DNA from 2 places in the Caballeronia sp. S22 genome. Region 2 is predicted to be linked to the other one. Evidence: riboswitches for the same ligand, from Rfam matches in the RefSeq annotation. Region 2 holds a riboswitch; the other holds the start of a gene.
The links. Region 2 has a riboswitch for glycine ahead of gcvT (glycine cleavage system aminomethyltransferase GcvT). Riboswitches for the same ligand answer to the same signal wherever they lie in the genome.
Positions count from the first base shown of each region.

Region 1: linked by a shared signal. The riboswitch ahead of ACEN42_RS24785 (D-amino acid dehydrogenase) and the one ahead of gcvT (glycine cleavage system aminomethyltransferase GcvT) in region 2 are both predicted to bind glycine.

Region 1 is NZ_OZ180037.1:231,191-240,245, forward strand. Features, by position in the region: gene ACEN42_RS24775 (substrate-binding domain-containing protein) at 16-1,071, shown strand; gene ACEN42_RS24780 (VOC family protein) at 1,076-1,549, opposite strand; gene ACEN42_RS24785 (D-amino acid dehydrogenase) at 1,589-2,863, opposite strand; glycine riboswitch at 2,929-3,033, opposite strand; glycine riboswitch at 3,036-3,124, opposite strand; gene ACEN42_RS24790 (cation:proton antiporter) at 3,240-4,493, shown strand; gene ACEN42_RS24795 (helix-turn-helix transcriptional regulator) at 4,551-5,369, shown strand; gene ACEN42_RS24800 (MFS transporter) at 5,513-6,859, shown strand; gene ACEN42_RS24805 (FAD-dependent oxidoreductase) at 6,882-8,588, shown strand; gene ACEN42_RS24810 (hypothetical protein) at 8,604-8,783, shown strand; gene ACEN42_RS24815 (DUF1328 family protein) at 8,844-9,005, opposite strand.
Region 2 is NZ_OZ180035.1:220,463-229,517, forward strand. Features, by position in the region: gene ACEN42_RS01000 (oxidoreductase) at 1-952, shown strand, start outside; gene ACEN42_RS01005 (hypothetical protein) at 1,138-1,923, shown strand; gene ACEN42_RS01010 (hypothetical protein) at 1,926-2,318, shown strand; glycine riboswitch at 2,401-2,504, shown strand; glycine riboswitch at 2,514-2,643, shown strand; gene gcvT (glycine cleavage system aminomethyltransferase GcvT) at 2,761-3,885, shown strand; gene gcvH (glycine cleavage system protein GcvH) at 3,948-4,328, shown strand; gene gcvP (aminomethyl-transferring glycine dehydrogenase) at 4,383-7,313, shown strand; gene ACEN42_RS01030 (alginate lyase family protein) at 7,440-8,543, shown strand; gene ACEN42_RS01035 (L-serine ammonia-lyase) at 8,565-9,055, shown strand, end outside.

The DNA.
Region 1 (9,055 bases), on a different replicon from region 2:
TTGGAGCGAAGCCCGATGGTCAGCAATACCCCCGGAAAGAAGTCGACGATCTACGACATCGCGAAGGCGACGGGATCGTCGACGGCCACAGTGAGCATGGTGCTGAACGGCACCTGGACGCGTTATCGCATCAAGGAGGAGACGGCGAACCGGATTCTGGAGAGCGCGCGCACGCTCGGCTACAACGTCAACATGAAGGCGCGCGGGCTGCGGCTGTCGCGATCGGGGCTCGCGGGCATGGTGCTGCCGCACTACCGCAACCGCTTTTTCGCGGGCCTCGCGCAGACTTTCGAGGATCAGGCGCGCAGCCGCGGCCTGTGTCCGATCGTCGTCGGCACGCAGCGCGATCCGGCTGTCGAAGTGAGCGTCACCGAGACGCTGCTGTCACAGCGGGTCGAATTGCTGTTCATCGCCGGCGTGCGCAATCCGGCGCCGCTCAACGCGCTGTGCTCGGCGGCTGGCGTGCCGTCGATCAACGTCGATCTGCCCGGCGACGGCGCGCCGTCGGTCGTGTCGGACAATCGCAGCGGCGCGCGCGCGATCACCGATGTGCTGATCGACAAGCTCATCGCGCGCGGCGAATCTCCGGACGAACTGATTCTGCTCGGCGGCGTGGCAGGCGAATACGCGACCGAGACGCGCATCGCGGGCTTTCGCGATGCGTTCGAAGCACGGCGCATCGCGCCCGCGTCCGATACCGTGGAATGCTGCGGCTACAACGCCGCGTCCGCGAGACGCGCGCTCGCGGTCCGCCACGAGAAGCTCGGGCGGCTGCCATCGGGCTTGCTGATGAACTCGATCACCGCCTTCGAAGGTCTCGTGCAGTTCACATCGACGTTATCACCCGATGCGTGGAAATCGGCGGTCGTCGGCTGCTTCGACTGGGACCCGTTCGCCGCGCATCTGTCCTTCGACGTGACGATGCTGCGTCAGGACGTGCAGACGATCATCTCCGAAGCCTTCGCACTCGCCGATCACTACGATCCCGCCGATCGCTCCGTCGTGCTCGTGCCGACGGGCTTCGGCAAGATGTTCGAGGAAGCCGATCAGACGAAGGAATTCGATCGTTGAGCCTTTAGCCGCCCGCCGCCGCGCGCTCGATCGCGGCGATGTCGATCTTCCTCATCGTCATCATCGCGTCCATCGCGCGTCTCGCGGCTTCGCGATCCGGGCCGCTGAAAATCTCGAGCATCCGTTTCGGCGTGATCTGCCATGAAAAACCCCAGCGATCCTTGCACCAGCCGCACCGACTTTCCTCGCCGCCATTGCCGACGATCGCGTTCCAGTAGCGATCGGTCTCTTCCGCGCTGCCGGTATGCACCATGAAGCTCACCGCTTCGTTCGGCTTGAAGTTCGGGCCGCCGTTCAGTCCGAGGAAGCGCTGGCCGAGCACGGTGAACTCGACGGTCAGTTCCGGCCCCTGCCCCACGCCCGGCTTCGCGGACGCATGGCCCGCGCCGACGCGGCTATCGGGAAAGGTGGCGGCGTAAAACTCCGCCGCTTCACGGGCATTACCGTCGAACCACAGGCAATTGACGAGTTCGGCCATTGCGCGCTCCTTCGGACAGTGAACAGTGCGCCGACGATATCACGCCGGCGTATTCACCCTCACCTGCGACGATGCGCCGACGTGCACGCGCTTCGAAGGTAGGCGCTGCGACACCGTTTCCGCAACGATCTCAGCCGTCGCGGCCGACAACGTCCAGCCGAGATGCCCGTGCCCGGTGTTGTAGAACACGCCCGGACGCTTGCCCTGCCCGACCTTCGGCAGCATGCTCGGCAACATCGGGCGCAGGCCGCTCCACGGAATCACGCGCGCGGTCGATACATCGGGGAAATGACGCCGCGTCCATTCGACGAGCGGCGCGATGCGATCCGCGCGGATATCGCGATTGAAGCCGTTCAGTTCCGCCGTGCCCGCCACGCGGAAACGGTCCGCGCCGAGCCGGCTCGTGACGATTTTCGCGCGGTCGTCGAGCAGGCTGACCCACGGCGCGTGATCACGGCTGCGCGCGTCGTCGAGGCAGACGGTGATCGAATAGCCCTTGACCGGATAGACGTTGAGATGATCGCCCGCCATCGATGCGAACGCCCGGCTGCCGACGCCCGCGCAGATCACGATGCCGTCGAACTGGAGCGCCTGCGTCTCGCCCGCGTGCTCGACGTTGAGCGCGAGCCGCCCCGCCTGTTCGTCGATCGATGTCACCGACGTGTCGTAGCGGAACTCGACGCCGCGCCGCGCGCATGCATCGGCGAGTCCGCGCGTGAACTTGTGGATGTCGCCGGTGGAATCGGACGGCGTGAAGAAGCCGCCATGAAACGCACCGCGCAAGGTCGGCTCGATCGATGCGATCTCTTCCGGCGTGACCGCGTGACGGTCGAGGCCCGCGCCGGTCAGGATCTCGTTGACCTTCGATGCGGCGTCGAACTCCTTGCGGCTCGCGTAGAAATGCAGGATGCCGCGCCGTTCGAGATCGACGTCGATTTTCTCGTCGCGCGCGATGCGAAACAGATGCTCGCGCGCCGCGATCGCAAGGCGCACGGTTTCGGCCGTATTCGCACGATAGTTCGGAATCTGCCGCAGGAACTCGCCCATCCAGCTGTACTTGTGCCAGCCGGGCCGCGGATTCATGAGGAGAGGCGCGTCGCGCGTGAACATCCACTTCAGGCCTTTCAGCACGGTGGCGCGGCTGTTCCACACTTCGGCGTTGCTCGCCGACAGTTGCCCGCCATTGGCGAAGGACGTTTCCATCGCCGCATAGCGATGACGCTCGATGACGGTGACGTGAAAACCACGCTGCGCAAGGGCGTAAGCGGTCGTGACGCCGGTGATCCCGGCGCCGATGATGGCGATTCGTGACATGACATGATCCAGATTGATTGAGCATCGCCGGCCTTGGCCACATGCCGCAGCCGGCACCGATGCCCCATCTGTCCATGTACCTGAGAGTTTCGCCCGCGTGCCACCCGACGTTCACGCCGGCAGCCTGGGCTCCCCTTCGGTGGGCGCGCAAAGGCGCCGCTCTCCAGATGTTCCAGCGCGCACGGTCCTTTTGCCTGAGAGTTTCCGGGGCGGTTGCTCCGTCGGCGTCGTCGCGAGGACGAACTCTTCCGTGACGCTTTGTCGAACGCTTGCACAATACCGGTACGAAATGCGCATGGCAAGCCCCCGTCAGCACGTTGACAGATCGCCGCCCTCGCCCTCAGACTCCGGTCGTCCGTTATTCGCTGCTCAAAAGATGCCGTCTTCCCAGTTGTCCGTCTATTTTTTCGCCCAGGCCGCGGTGATCGTGCTCGCGAGCCAGCTCGTCGGCAGGCTCGCGCAGCGCGTCGGTCAGCCACAAGTCGTCGGCGAGATGATCGCGGGCGTGCTGCTCGGCCCTTCGCTCTTCGGGATGCTGCTGCCGCACTGGCAGCAGGCGCTCTTTCCCAAGGCGACCATGGGCACGCTCTACGTCGCCGCGCAGCTCGGCGTCGGGCTCTACATGTTTCTCGTCGGCACGGAGTTTCGCGCGGACCACTTCCGCGCCCGCGCTAAAAGCGCGATGAGCGTGTCGATCGCGGGCATCGTCGCGCCGTTCGCGCTCGCGTTCGCGCTGACGCCGTGGCTGCACACGATCCCCGGTCTTTTCGCGGAAAAGGTGCGGCTCTACGAGGCGTCGCTCTTTCTCGGCGCGGCGATCGCGATCACCGCGTTTCCGATGCTCGCGCGCATCATCCACGAGCGCGGGCTGACCGGCACGTCGCTCGGCACGCTCGCGCTGACGGCAGGCGCATTCGACGACGCCGCCGCGTGGTGCATCCTCGCGATCGTGCTCGCGAGCTTCGGCGGCTCGTGGATGGGCGCGTATGCAGCGATCGGCGGCGGCGCGGCTTTCGCGCTCTTCATGATCTTCGCCGGCGGCAAGTTGCTGCGCCGGCTCGCGGCCGGATTGAATCCGCACGCGCCGTTGCCCACGAGCGTGCTCGCCACCGTGCTGGCGCTGTTCTCGCTCTGCGCATTCGCAATGGACGCCATCGGCATTCATGCAGTCTTTGGCGGCTTTCTGCTCGGCGTCGCGCTGCCGCGCGGCCCGCTGACGGAAAAGTTGCGCGACATGCTGCAGCCCTTCGTCGTCGTGTTTCTGCTGCCGATGTTCTTCACCTACTCGGGCCTCAACACGCGGCTCGACATGCTGATGGACCCGGCCATCATGCTCGCGGCCGTGGCGATTCTGCTGGCGTCGTTCGGCGGCAAGGGCATCGCATGCTGGGCGGCCGCGCGCGCGAACGGCGAGCCTTCCGGCGACGCGATGGCCATCGGCGCGCTGATGAACGCGCGCGGGCTGATGGAGCTGATCATCATCAACATCGGACTTGCGGCGGGCGTGATCCTGCCCGGACTGTTTTCGATCCTCGTGCTGATGGCCGTGCTCAGCACGCTGATGGCCACGCCGCTCTTCAACTGGATCGTGCGCCGCGATGCGGCGCTGCGCTCGGCCATCGCGCGTTAGCGGATGAGAGCGCGGGCTTAGAATAGCGGGACCCACACGTATCTCGTCTAGCCCATCATGCGCTCCTGGCGACTCGACCGCGTCTCCTCGAACGGGCAGATGGATCTCAGCCGCGCGACGGAGCTCGTGTCGTCGATCGGCAGCGAGGATTCCAACGCGCTCGCCGCCGAAGTGCTGAAGCTGCTCGGCGACGTCGCCGCGATTTCGCAATGCACGATCTTCGCGTATGAATTCGGCAACCGGCCGCGCACGGTGTCGGTGGCGGATCATCGCGGCGGACGTTTCCTGCGAGATGTCGCCGACACTTACGCGCGCCATTTCTACGCGCTCGACGGCAATCAGAAGATCGTTTCGTCGGCGCGCAACGAGAAGCCCGGCTCCATGCTCGTGCTGCATCGGCAGACGAGCGAGGATATCGCCAACGAGGCGTATCGCGCGGCGTGCTATCACCAGCCGAACGTGTCGGACCGCGTGTCGCTGCTCGTGCAGCCGGGCGCGGATCTGTGGCTCTCCGTGAACCTGTATCGCGACACGCGCTTCGGCAATTACCATCCGCGCGAGATCGCGTTGATCGAAGCGATGGCGCCGCTCATCGCGCACGCGGCGAAGCATCATTACGCGATCTGTGGGCAGCGCGACATGCCGATCTCGCATCTCATGCTCGCGCGCGTGCGCGGCCTGTGCCCCGAACTTTCCAAGCGCGAACTCGACGTGCTGACCGGTGTGCTCGAAGGCCGCACCGCGCAGGAAATCGGCGATGCGATGGGCATCAAGGCGACGAGCGTCGTCACGTATCAGAAGCGCGCATACCGCAGGCTCGGCATTTCGAGCCAGCGGCAACTGTTCGCGCTGTGCATCGGGCCGGGCAAGGTCTGACAATTGTTCGAACGTATCCGTGTTTTCCCCGATCCGCTGACGGCCTCGCGCTGTACCCAAATTGAGGACAGGCGGCCCGATCCCGCGCTTCATACTCCGACGCATCAGATGTCCGACAGAGCGACACGACCGGAGACGACAGCATGGAATCCACCCGCGCAAGCGGCGCATTGAACGCGACGCCCATACCCCGCACGCACGAACAACCGGTGATCGCGAAAGTCTCGCGGCATCTGCTGTGGTTCCTCTTCGTGCTGTTCTTCTTTTCGTTTCTGGACCGCATCAACATCGGCTTCGCGGGCCTGACGATGATGAAGGACCTCGGCCTCACGAGCACGCAATTCGGGCTCGCGACGACGCTCTTCTATGTCGCCTACATCGCGTTCGGCATTCCGAGCAATATCGTGCTCGCGCGCATCGGCGCGCGCCGCTGGATCGGCACGATCATGATCGCTTGGGGCCTCGCTTCGACGGCCACGATGTTCGCGACGAGCCCCACGTCGCTCTATGTATTGCGCGTGCTGGTCGGCGTGACGGAGGCGGGCTTTCTGCCCGGCATCCTGCTCTACCTCACATACTGGTTTCCCGGCGCATACCGTGCGCGCGCCAATGCGCTGTTCATGATCGCGATGCCCGTGACCGCGGCGGTCGGCTCGGCGCTTTCCGGCTTCATTCTCGGGCTCGACGGCACGCTCGGCCTGAAGGGCTGGCAATGGCTCTTCCTGCTCGAAGGCTTGCCGTCGGCGCTGCTCGGCCTCGTCGTGTATCGCTATCTCGATGACAGTCCCGCCACCGCGCGCTGGCTCGATGCCGACGAAAAGCGCGCGCTCGCCGCCACGCTCGCATCCGAACATTCCGGCGACGCGACCACGCCAACGCAGGATGCACGAGGCGCGGGCATCGTCGCGGAACTGCTTTCGCCGACCGTGGTGAAGTTCGCGATCGCATACTTCTGTCTCGTGAACACGCTCGCGATGGTCGCCGTATGGACGCCGCTCATCGTCAAGAGCTTCAGCGCCGATGCGAGCAATCGCACGATCGGTCTGCTCGCGGCCATTCCGCAGATCTGCACGATCGTCGCGATGATCGTGTGGGGCCGCCGTTCGGATCGCAAGCAGGAGCGCAAATGGCACCTCATGCTGCCAATGCTCTTCTCCGCCGCGGGCTGGCTCTGCACCGCATGTTCGACGAACCCCGCGCTGCGCATGCTCGGCGTGTGCCTCGCGTCGGCGGGCTCGTATACAGCGATGTCGATCTTCTGGACCACGCCCGATCACGCGTTGAGCTTTAAAGCGCGCGCCATCGGCATCGCGGTCATCAATGCGACCGGCAACATCAGTTCGGCGCTCAATCCGCTGATCGTCGGCTGGCTGAAGGACGCGACGCACAGCTTCACGTCGGGGCTGATCTATTCGGCGGTATTGCTGGCGCTCGGCGCGCTCGTCGTGATGATGTTGCCGATCACGCAAAACAAAGCGCAAGCCGTCTAAGGCATCACGCAAGGAGCACTGGATGAACAAGCCATTCAAGCCGTATCCGTTCACGGCGAAAAAGTACGCGGCGCGCGTTCCGGCGCTGGAAAAAGGCATCGATGTGAAACGTCATGACGTGACGATCGTCGGCGGCGGCCCGGTCGGGCTCGCGATTGCGCTCGGCCTCGCGAATCATGGCGTGCGCTCGGTGCTGATCGAAGCGGACGATTCCGTGTGTCACGGCAGCCGCGCAATCTGCATTTCGCGGCGCAGCCTGGAGATCATCGAACGCCTGGGTGCGCTCGACGGTTTTCTGAAAACAGGCCTGCCGTGGACGGGTGGCCGAAGCTTCTATCGCGACACGGAAGTGCTGCATTTCAAGATGCCGCAGGACGAAAACCAGAAGCTGCCGCCGATGGTCAATCTCGCGCAATATCACATCGAACAGTTTCTGCTCGACGCCGCCGAGAAGCGCGTCGAGTTCATCGATATTCGCTGGCAGACACGCGTGAAATCGATCGACGCGCGCGACGATGGCGCGACGCTGCAACTCACGACACCCGATGGCGATTACGCGCTGGAAACCGGCTGGGTCGTCGCGAGCGACGGCGGTCGCAGCACGATACGCGAAGCGCTCGGTCTTCAACTCAAGGGCACGAGTTATGAAGGCCGTTATGTGATCGTCGATATCGAACTCGAAAGCGAGCGGCCGACGGAGCGGCTCGCGTACTTCGATCCATCGTCGAATCCGGGCTCGACCGTGCTCGTGCACAAACAGCCCGACAACGTGTGGCGCATCGACTATCAACTGCGCGATGGCGAAGATGCCGACGAAGCCGTGAAGCCCGATAACGTCATCCCGCGCGTGCAAAGCCTGCTCGACATGATGGGTGAAACGGGCGCATGGTCGCCGATCTGGATCACGATCTACAAGGCCAATGCGCTGACGCTGGAACGCTATCGCCATCAGCGCGTGATGTTCGCGGGCGACGCTGCGCATCTCGTGCCGATCTTCGGCGTGCGCGGCGCGAACTCGGGTATCGACGACGCCGACAACATCGCGTGGAAGCTCGCGCTCGTCGTGAAGGGACTCGCGTCCGATACGCTGCTCGACAGCTATTCGGACGAGCGCGTCGCCGCCACGCACGAGAATCTGAGCTACGGCACGAAGAGCACGGAGTTCATGGCGCCGCCTTCGTTCGCATTCGATCTGATGCGCACGGCGGTGCTGAGTCTCGCGGCCAGGCATCCCGAAGTGCGCTCGCTGATCAATCCGCGGCAGACCTCCGCGATCACGTATGCGGCCTCGCCACTGAACGTCGCCGATCGCGATGTGTTCGCATCGGGGCCCGTTCCCGGCGCGGTGCTGGCGGAGTATCCGGTGACGATCGTGGAGGCCGGGCATGGACGCGAAGCGCATCTGACCGATCTCGCCGGCCCGAGCTTCACCGCGCTGTGCTTTACCGATGATGGCGCTTTGCCCGCCGCATTCGCGACGCTCGCGCACGCGTTGCGCGCGAGCGGATTGCCGTTCAGGGCAGTGCCGTTGAGCGCGCATCTTCATCCGCGAACGCAAGGCGTGCATGCATGGGATCACACGGGCCGCATCTTCGAGCGTTACGACGCGCAGTCCGGCACCGTGTATTTGCTGCGGCCCGATGGCCACGTGCTCGGCCGCTGGCGCGATGCGCAACCGCCCGATATCGAAGCGGCGATCGCACGCGCGCTGTCCGCATCAACCGATTGAACGAGGGAGAAGATCATGAACGATGCAGAACTCGACGCCGTCTACACGCGCCTGTGCAAAACGATGACGCAACTCGGCGAAACGAAGGCATCGCTTTTTCTCGCGCGCTTTGCCTTGCTTGCAATCGGCGAGATGAACGATCCGGACGCGTCGCTCAAGTTGATCGTAGAAGCGAGCGACGGGATCGCAGATTGATTCGCGAAGAAAAAGCGTCGTGCCGACCAGCCTCGACACGACGCTCGTACGAGATGGCCGTCAACGTCGCATGAGGCCCATCACCAGCGTCACGAGGAAGATGACGAGGAATATGAAGAATAGAATCTTCGCGATGCTCGCAGCGCCCGCCGCGATGCCGCCGAACCCGAGGGCGGCGGCGATGATCGCGATAATGAAAAAGACCAACGCGTAATACAACATGATGTTATGTCCCTCCGGTTCAGATCCGCCGCGCGCCCCATGTCGCGGAC
Region 2 (9,055 bases):
CACGGCCATCGCGACGAGCCAGGCCGAACGCGCGGCCGCGGATTATCCGAACGCGCAGATCGTCGCGGACTTCGATGCGCTGCTCGCCGTCGACGGCCTCGAATGCGTCGTCGTCGCGACGCCGAACGACACACACTTCGATCTCGCGCATCGCGCGTTGTCGGCGGGTAAGCATGTGGTCGTCGACAAGCCGGTCACGCTTTCCGCGCGCGATGCCCGCACGCTCGCCGATCTCGCGCAGCAGAAAGGGCTCGTGTTCGCGCCGTTCCACAATCGCCGCTGGGACGGCGATTTCATGACGGTGCGCGCGCTCGTCGAAAGCGGGCGGCTCGGGCGCATCACGCATTACGAATCGCATTTCGACCGTTTTCGTCCGAAAGTGCCGCAGCGCTGGCGCGAGGAAGCGGAGCGCGGCGGCGGCCTGCTGTTCGATCTGGGTCCGCATCTGATCGATCAGGCGCTGACGCTCTTCGGCGCGCCGCAGACGGTGACGGCGTTCGTGAAGGCGCATCGCGATCACGCGCACGCGCCGGATTACGTGCATCTCGTGCTCGGTTACGAGGACAAGGAAGTGATCCTGCACGCGAGCGCGCTCGCGGCGCTGGAGCCGCCGCGTTTCGCGATCCACGGCACGCGCGGCAGTTACGTGAAGAACGGGCTCGACACGCAGGAAGATCAGTTGCGTTCGGGTATGCGGCCGGGCAATGCGGAGTTTGCGAAGAATCCGCCGGGCGTGCTGCGCGAAGTCGATGGCGATCACGATCTGCGTCATGAATTCGCCACGAAGGATGGCGCGTATGTCGAGTTTTATCGCGCGCTGGCGGCGTCGATTCAGGACGGCAAGCCTTTTCCGGTTTCGCCGCAGGACGCGGTCGATACGATGACGATTATTGAGCTGGCGATTCAGAGTGATAGGGAAGGGCGGAGTGTGCCGTTCGCACGGGGAGAGTAATCCGACGTCGAGCAACGCGTGGAACTGGTGGCGGCACCGAGACGCCGCTTAAATTATTTGCCGTTTCCAATGTTTCAATGCGCGTTGACAGTGGTTTATTTCTTATTTTTAACAAGATAATCCATGAACTCGATGACGCTGCTAGTATCCAGACACGCACGCATTAACGTCTGGAGCAAGCGTCATTGAATCTTCCAAAATCCGCTACCTCGGAATGGCTCAGCGAAGTGATCGACATGACGATCACAGCAAGTGGAAACGAGCTCCGGATAAAGCGCATCGAACGAGAAGCGCGAGCGCTCCTCCAGAAAAATGCGGGCCAGCCGGAAATGTGCTGGCTTGTACTCTCGTTCATCGCGTTCTTGCAAGGAAATCGTGGCGACTGCATTCGTTGCGTCGAAGCAGCCAACGCGCTGGCAAACCGCGACGTGACGATACTGGGTAACGCGGCGACGCTTATGTGCGACCTCGGGGAACCTGAACTTGGCGCGAAATACGCTCGCCAATTTGCAGCTTTAAGTCACAGTGATCCGAGATTGGCGATCAACGCCGCCCGTGCGCTTTATGGCGTTCTTCTTTTTGAAGAAGCAGCGGACGTAATGTGCGTTCGGAATGCCGAGTCTTTGCTCAGCCAAGACGATGGTTTCCTCCGCGATTTAAGTGACACGATCACTTTGTTTCAAACCGCCGGCGTTCATGCTGAACTTCGCCAAGCCCTATTGGAATCGGCGACATCGATCGTGCGCGCAACAGGTTGCGAAATCAGACGGGCGCGTCCTGTTCGATATTTCGAATGCACGATGAGATACGAACTGTTCGTTGAAGAGTCGGCCAGTCAGTGTGCCAGCGTGAACTTCGCAATCGCTGAAGGCCTCGTCGAGCAATTCGAAGAAGCATATCCGGAGTTGATCACTTTTGTTTGCCGCCCGCTTGGATCATTCACGCCGCGCGGTATCTCTATTGAAATTTAACGATGAGCATTGACGTTGCAGATTTAATTGGTTTGGCGCAGCAATTATCTGCGGGCGACAGCGAGTGTGAGTGGCGATCGGGGGCGTCGCGCGCCTATTACGCTGCATATCACAAGGCACTCCTGGTTGCGGATAAGTGCCTACCACCCAATCCCTTTTTAGCCGGAGAACATCAGCGCCTGGCGGATCGGTACATTGCGGAAGGAAAAAAGGGCAAAGCGCTTGCATATGTGCTGATAGACCTCAAAAAGGTGCGAACGCTTGCTGATTACCATCTCACAGAATCGTTTCGTCAGCACGATGCAACAGATCTGGTGGCCAATTGCATTGCGTTCTTGCCGAGAGCGGATGAATTTGCGACTCGACAAACTAACGGCACATCCGCGGCAGTCTGAACACAGTTCAGCCAACGCCTCCACCGTCCATCAGACGCGCCCGAATCCGTTTGACAACCCCAATTCGGTCGCGTAAATTCTGCCGCACGCGTCGGGAGAGCGCGTGGTTTCGTTCATGCAGCGAAGACCGCGCCGCCGAAGGGGCACACCCGCAAACTCTCAGGCAAAAGGACCGACTGCGTCGAGGAATTCGTTTCCTCGCACTCTGGAGAGCGGCAGCGGCTTCAGCATGAAGCCAGTTGCCCACCGAAGGGGCGCGCGATGAACCATCAGTCACGCTGATGGTTCGCGCAATCTCTCAGGTACCGAGGACAGAGGGGTCACGCATCGCAACCGCTTCGCGGCATGCGCCTTGCGCGCTGCATCAGGCAGCACGAAGGCGCATCCGGCCAGGCGAAATGTGCGCTGCGTGGCCTTTTTTGTTTCGCGAACCGAGGCCCCGATGACCGAACTTCAACACACGCCCCTGCACGCCGCCCACCTCGCGCTCAACGCGCGCATGGTCGATTTCGGCGGCTGGGACATGCCCGTCAACTACGGTTCGCAGATCGACGAGCATCGCGCGGTGCGCACCGACGCCGGCATGTTCGACGTGTCGCATATGCGCGTCGTCGATTTCGAGGGCGACGCCGTCCGCGAATTCTTCAAGCACGCAATCGCCAATAACGTCGACAAGCTCACGACGCCGGGCAAGGCGCTCTACTCGTGCCTGCTCAACGGCAACGGCGGCGTGATCGATGACCTGATCGTCTACTACTTCTCCGAAACGAATTTCCGCGTCGTCGTGAACGCCGGCACGGCGGAGAAGGACATCGCCTGGTTCGGGCAGTTGAACGCCGAAGGCAAATTCAATCTTTCGATCACACCGCGCCGCGATCTCGCGATCATCGCCGTGCAAGGCCCGAACGCGCGCGAAAAGACCTGGCAAGTGCTGCCGGACACGCGCACGCAAACTCAGGACATCAAGCCGTTCAACGCGGCCGTTTTCCCGTCGACGCAATATGGCGAGTTGATGCTCGCGCGCACCGGCTACACCGGCGAGGACGGTTTCGAGATCGTCGTTCCGGCGACGCAGGTCGAGGCGTTGTGGAACGCGCTCGCCGCCGCGGGCGTGAAGCCCGCAGGCCTCGGCGCGCGTGACACGCTGCGCCTCGAAGCCGGCATGAATCTGTACGGCCAGGACATGGACGAGAACGTCTCGCCGCTCGACGCAGGCCTCGCGTGGACCGTCGATCTGAAAACGGAACGCGATTTCGTCGGCCGCAACGCGCTCGAAGCGAACGGCTCGAAGGCGAATTTCGTCGGGCTCGTGCTGATCAAGGAAAACGGCAAGGCGGGCGGCGTGCTACGCGCGCATCAGAAAGTCGTCACGCAACACGGCGACGGCGAGATCACGAGCGGCACTTTTTCGCCGTCGATGCAGGAATCCATCGCGTTCGCGCGCGTGCCGACAGGCGTTGCCGTCGGGGACACGGTGCAGGTCGTCATCCGCGACAAGCAACTTCCGGCGCGCGTGGTAAAACTTCCGTTCGTGCGCAACGGCCGAGTGTTGGTCGAGCTTTCATAACGCCGTCGCGCCCGTTCCCTCCGATCAAGAAACTCACGAAAGAACCACGCAAGGAGCATCCAATGAGCATCCCGGCCGATCTGAAATACACCGAATCGCACGAATGGGTCCGCACCGAATCCGATGGCACGCTGACCATCGGCATCACCGATCACGCGCAGGAAGCGCTCGGTGACATCGTGTTCGTCGAACTGCCCGCGGCGGGCAAGACCGTTACGGCGGGCGATGCGATCGCCGTCATCGAATCGGTGAAGGCGGCATCCGACATTTACGCGCCGGTTTCGGGCGAGATCGTCGAATCGAACGACGCGCTCACCTCGGCGCCCGATCAGGTGAACGGCGCGCCGTACGAAAGCTGGCTCTTCAAGATCAAGCCGGCGGGCGACGCCGGTCTGGACAAGCTGCTCGACGCCGAAGGCTACGGCAAGTCGATTGGCGAATAACTCATCTCAATGACGATTGCGGCTCGACGGAGAGCCGCAATCGCAGGACAAAACATGAAGCTCGAACACCCGGATCGCCTGATGAACCGCACCTCCCTGTCACTCGCCGCGCTCGAATGCCACGACGCATTCGCCGAGCGGCACATCGGCCCCGATGACGCGGACCAGCGCGCAATGCTCGATGCGCTCGGTTTCGCGTCGCGCGCGGCCTTCATCGACGCGGTGATTCCTGAATCGATCCGCCGCAAGGAAACGCTGCCGCTCGGCGCGTTCACGCAGCCGAAAAGCGAGGCGGAAGCGCTCGCGTCGCTGCGCAAGCTGGCGGACGAGAATCTGGTGTTTCGAACCTGGATCGGACAGGGTTACTACGGCACGCACACGCCGGCGGTGATCCTGCGCAACGTGCTCGAAAATCCGGCGTGGTACACGGCTTACACGCCGTATCAGCCGGAGATTTCGCAAGGCCGTCTCGAAGCGCTGCTCAATTTCCAGCAGATGGTGATGGACCTGACGGGCCTCGCGATGGCGAACGCCTCGCTGCTCGACGAAGCCACCGCCGCAGCCGAAGCGATGACGCTCCTGCAACGCGTCGGAAAGCCGAAATCGAACGTGTTCTACGTCGCCGATGACGTGCTGCCGCAGACCATCGAAGTGGTGCAGACGCGCGCGAAGCCCGCGGGCATCGAAGTGAAGGTCGGTCCGGCCGCGGATGCCGCGAGCGCGAACGCGTTCGGCGTGCTGCTGCAATATCCCGGCGCGAATGGCGATGTGCGCGACTATCGCGCGCTCGCGGAAGCAATCCATGCTGCGGGCGGCCATGTCGTCGCGGCGGCGGATCTGCTCGCGCTGACGCTCATCACGCCGCCGGGCGAATGGGGCGCGGATGTCGCGATCGGCAATACGCAGCGTTTCGGCGTGCCGGTCGGCTTCGGCGGCCCGCACGCGGCTTACATGGCCGTGCGCGACGAATTCAAGCGCCAGATGCCGGGGCGTCTCGTCGGCGTGACCGTCGATGCGCAGGGCAACTCCGCGCTGCGCCTCGCGCTGCAAACGCGCGAACAGCATATTCGCCGCGAGAAGGCGACGTCGAATGTCTGCACGGCGCAAGCGCTGCTCGCGATCATGGCCAGCATGTATGCCGTCTATCACGGCCCGCGCGGCCTGAAGACGATCGCGTCGCGCGTGAACCGCGTGGCGTCCATCTTCGCGGCGGGCGTGAAGAAGCTCGGCTACACGATCGCCAACGACACGTTCTTCGACACGATCACGATCGACAGCGGCGCGAGCACGACCGCGCTGCATCAGGCTGCTTACGCCGCGCATGTCAATCTGCGCCACGTGAGCGCGACGCAAGTCGGCGTATCGGTCGATGAAACCACCACGCGCGACGATCTGCTCAAGCTCTTCGCGTTGTTCGCCGAAGTCGCGGGCAAGACCGAAACGTTCGATATCGACGCGCTCGATCAGGCCGCCACCGATTCGCTGCCTGCCGAACTGCATCGCACGAGCGATTACCTCACGCATCCGGTCTTCAACCGCCATCACTCCGAACATGAAATGCTGCGCTATCTGCGCAGCCTTGCCGACAAGGATCTCGCGCTCGACCGCACGATGATCCCGCTCGGCTCGTGCACGATGAAGCTCAACGCGACATCGGAAATGCTGCCCGTCACGTGGCCCGAGTTCGCGCAGATTCACCCGTTCGCGCCCGCGGAGCAGACGCTCGGCTATCGCACGATGATCGATCAGCTCGAACAGATGCTCGTCGCGTGCACGGGTTACGCGGCTGTCTCGCTGCAGCCGAACGCGGGCTCGCAAGGCGAATACGCGGGCCTGCTCATCATCCACGCGTATCACGAATCGCGCGGCGAAGGGCATCGCAACGTGTGCCTGATTCCGGCGTCCGCGCACGGCACGAATCCGGCGTCGGCGCAGATGGCGGGCATGCAGGTCGTCGTCGTCGCGTGCGATGCGAACGGCAATGTCGATATTGAAGATCTGAAGGCGAAGGCCGGGAAGCATTCCGCGAATCTCGCGGCGATCATGATCACGTATCCGTCGACGCACGGCGTGTTCGAGCGCAACGTTCGCGAGATTTGCGACATCGTGCATTCGCACGGCGGCCAGGTGTATGTCGATGGCGCGAACATGAACGCGATGGTCGGACTGTGCGCGCCGGGCCAGTTCGGCGGCGACGTGTCGCACCTGAACCTGCACAAGACGTTCTGCATTCCGCACGGCGGCGGCGGACCGGGCGTCGGTCCGGTCGCGGTCGGCGCGCATCTGGCGAAGTTCCTGCCGAATCAGGCAGCGACCGGATACAAGCGCGATGACGCGGGCATCGGCGCGGTATCGTCGGCGCCTTACGGCTCGGCCGCGATCCTGCCGATCTCGTGGATGTACATCGCGATGATGGGCGCGCAAGGTCTCACCGCCGCCACCGAAAGCGCGATTCTCGCCGCGAACTATGTCGCGAAGCGCCTCGCGCCGCACTATCCGGTGTTGTACAGCGGCGCGGGCGGACTCGTCGCGCACGAATGCATTCTCGATGTGCGGCCGATCAAGGAATCGAGCGGCATCTCGGTTGAAGACGTGGCGAAGCGTCTGATCGACTACGGTTTCCACGCGCCGACGATGAGCTTCCCCGTGCCCGGCACGCTGATGGTCGAGCCGACGGAATCGGAATCGAAGGAAGAGCTCGACCGCTTCATCGACGCGATGATCGCGATCCGCGAGGAGATTCGCGCGGTGGAAGAAGGCCGCGCAGATCGCGACGACAACGTGCTGAAGAACGCGCCGCACACGGCAGCGGTCGTCACTGCGGACGACTGGACGCACAAGTACACGCGCGAAGCGGCGGCGTATCCGGTGAAGTCGCTGGTGGCGCGCAAGTACTGGTCGCCGGTGGGTCGCGCGGACAACGCGTACGGCGATCGCAACCTGATGTGCTCGTGCGTGCCGGTATCGGAATACGCGGACGAGTAAGGTTTCGCGCAGAACCTGAGAGAAAGCGCCGCCCGAAAGCGTAAAGCATTGTCGGGCGGTTTTGCGGCGCGTTCCAGAACAGCTAACATCTCACCCCGGACCAAAAAGCCAAACCAGGGAGTTCACATGGCGTTCAAGGTGCGAGAGGTGAAAGGGACGATCCGCGCGCGCGGGGTGCGAGCGATGTTGGCGGCGATGCTCATCGTCGCGTCGTCCGCGCAGGCCGCGATGAATTTCTGCGCCGCGCCCGCGATGCAGACGAGCGAGCGCACCAATGCCGATCCCGGCGTGAAGGCGCTGGTGAAGATGGTGCAGTCGCACGTGAACGATCAGCCGAAGGCGCGCGCGAAACTGCACACCGAAGGCACGCTGCCGCACGAGGGCATCTACGACGAGAGCGTCGAAGCGGAGAAAGACCTCGGTCTGATGCGCGACGCCGCGCTCGCGTGGCGCGCGACGGGTGACGAGCGCTATCTGCGGCTCGTCGACCGCTTCCTGCTCGCATGGACGACGACCTATCAGCCGAGCTTCAATCCGATCGACGAGACGAATTTCGAATCGCTGATCCTCGCATACGACCTCACGGCAAGCGCGTTGCCGGTCAGGACGCGCAACACGGCGAACGCGTTCATCACGAAAATGGTGACCGGCTACATCGCCGATATGGACAAGCAGCCCCGGCCGCTCACGGGCAATTACCGGAACAACTGGCAGAGCCATCGCGTAAAACTGGTGGCGATGGGCGCGTTCACGATCGACGACCGCAAGCTCATCAACGCGGCGCAGCGGCTGTTCGTCGAGCATATCGGTGACAACATCGCGCCTGATGGATCGACGGTCGATTTCGCCGAACGCGATGCGCTCCGCTACGTGACATACGATCTTCAGCCGCTCGTGACGGCGGCGCTCGCCGCGCGGCGGCACAACCGCAACTGGCTGCCGGAACGCGCGCAGTCGGGCGCGACGCTCGCCGAAGCGCTCAACTGGCTCACGCCTTACGCGCTCGGCACGAAGACGCACGATGAATTCGTGAAGTCGTCCGTGCCGTTCGACGCCAAGCGTCGCGAGGCGGGCTTGCCGGGATTTTCGGGTCAATGGGACCCGAAGAACTCGGCGGAACTCTTTCATCTGGCGGCGCGGCTCGACGGCCGCTACGCGCCGGTCGCGCTGCGGCTCGCGCCGACACCGCCCGCGTGGCTCGCGGTGTGTCTGCCGCTGCCGGCGCGCTAACTCTTACAGGCAGGAGCAGTCATGGCAGTCAGCGTATTCGACCTCTTCAAGATCGGCATCGGACCTTCGAGCTCGCACACAGTGGGACCGATGCGCGCCGCGTTGATGTTCGCGCAAGGGCTCGAGCGCGACGAGCTGCTGGAATCGACCGCATCCGTGAAATGCGAGCTGTACGGCTCGCTCGGCGCGACGGGCAAGGGCCACGGCACGGACCGCGGCGTGATGCTCGGCCTGATGGGCGACGCGCCCGATACCGTCGATGCATCGGGCATCGTTCCCCGGCTCGAAACCGTGCGTACGTCGAAGACGCTCGCGTTGCTGGACAAGCGCAAGATTCCGTTCACGATCAAGGAGAACATCGCGTTCTATCGGCAGGCGCTGCCGGAGCATCCGAACGGCATGAAGCTCTACGCATTCGACGCGAACGGCGCGTTGCTGCGCGAAGCGACGTATCTGTCGGTGGGCGGCGGTTTCGTCGTGACGGCGGGCGCGGCGAACACGGCGGTGCTGAC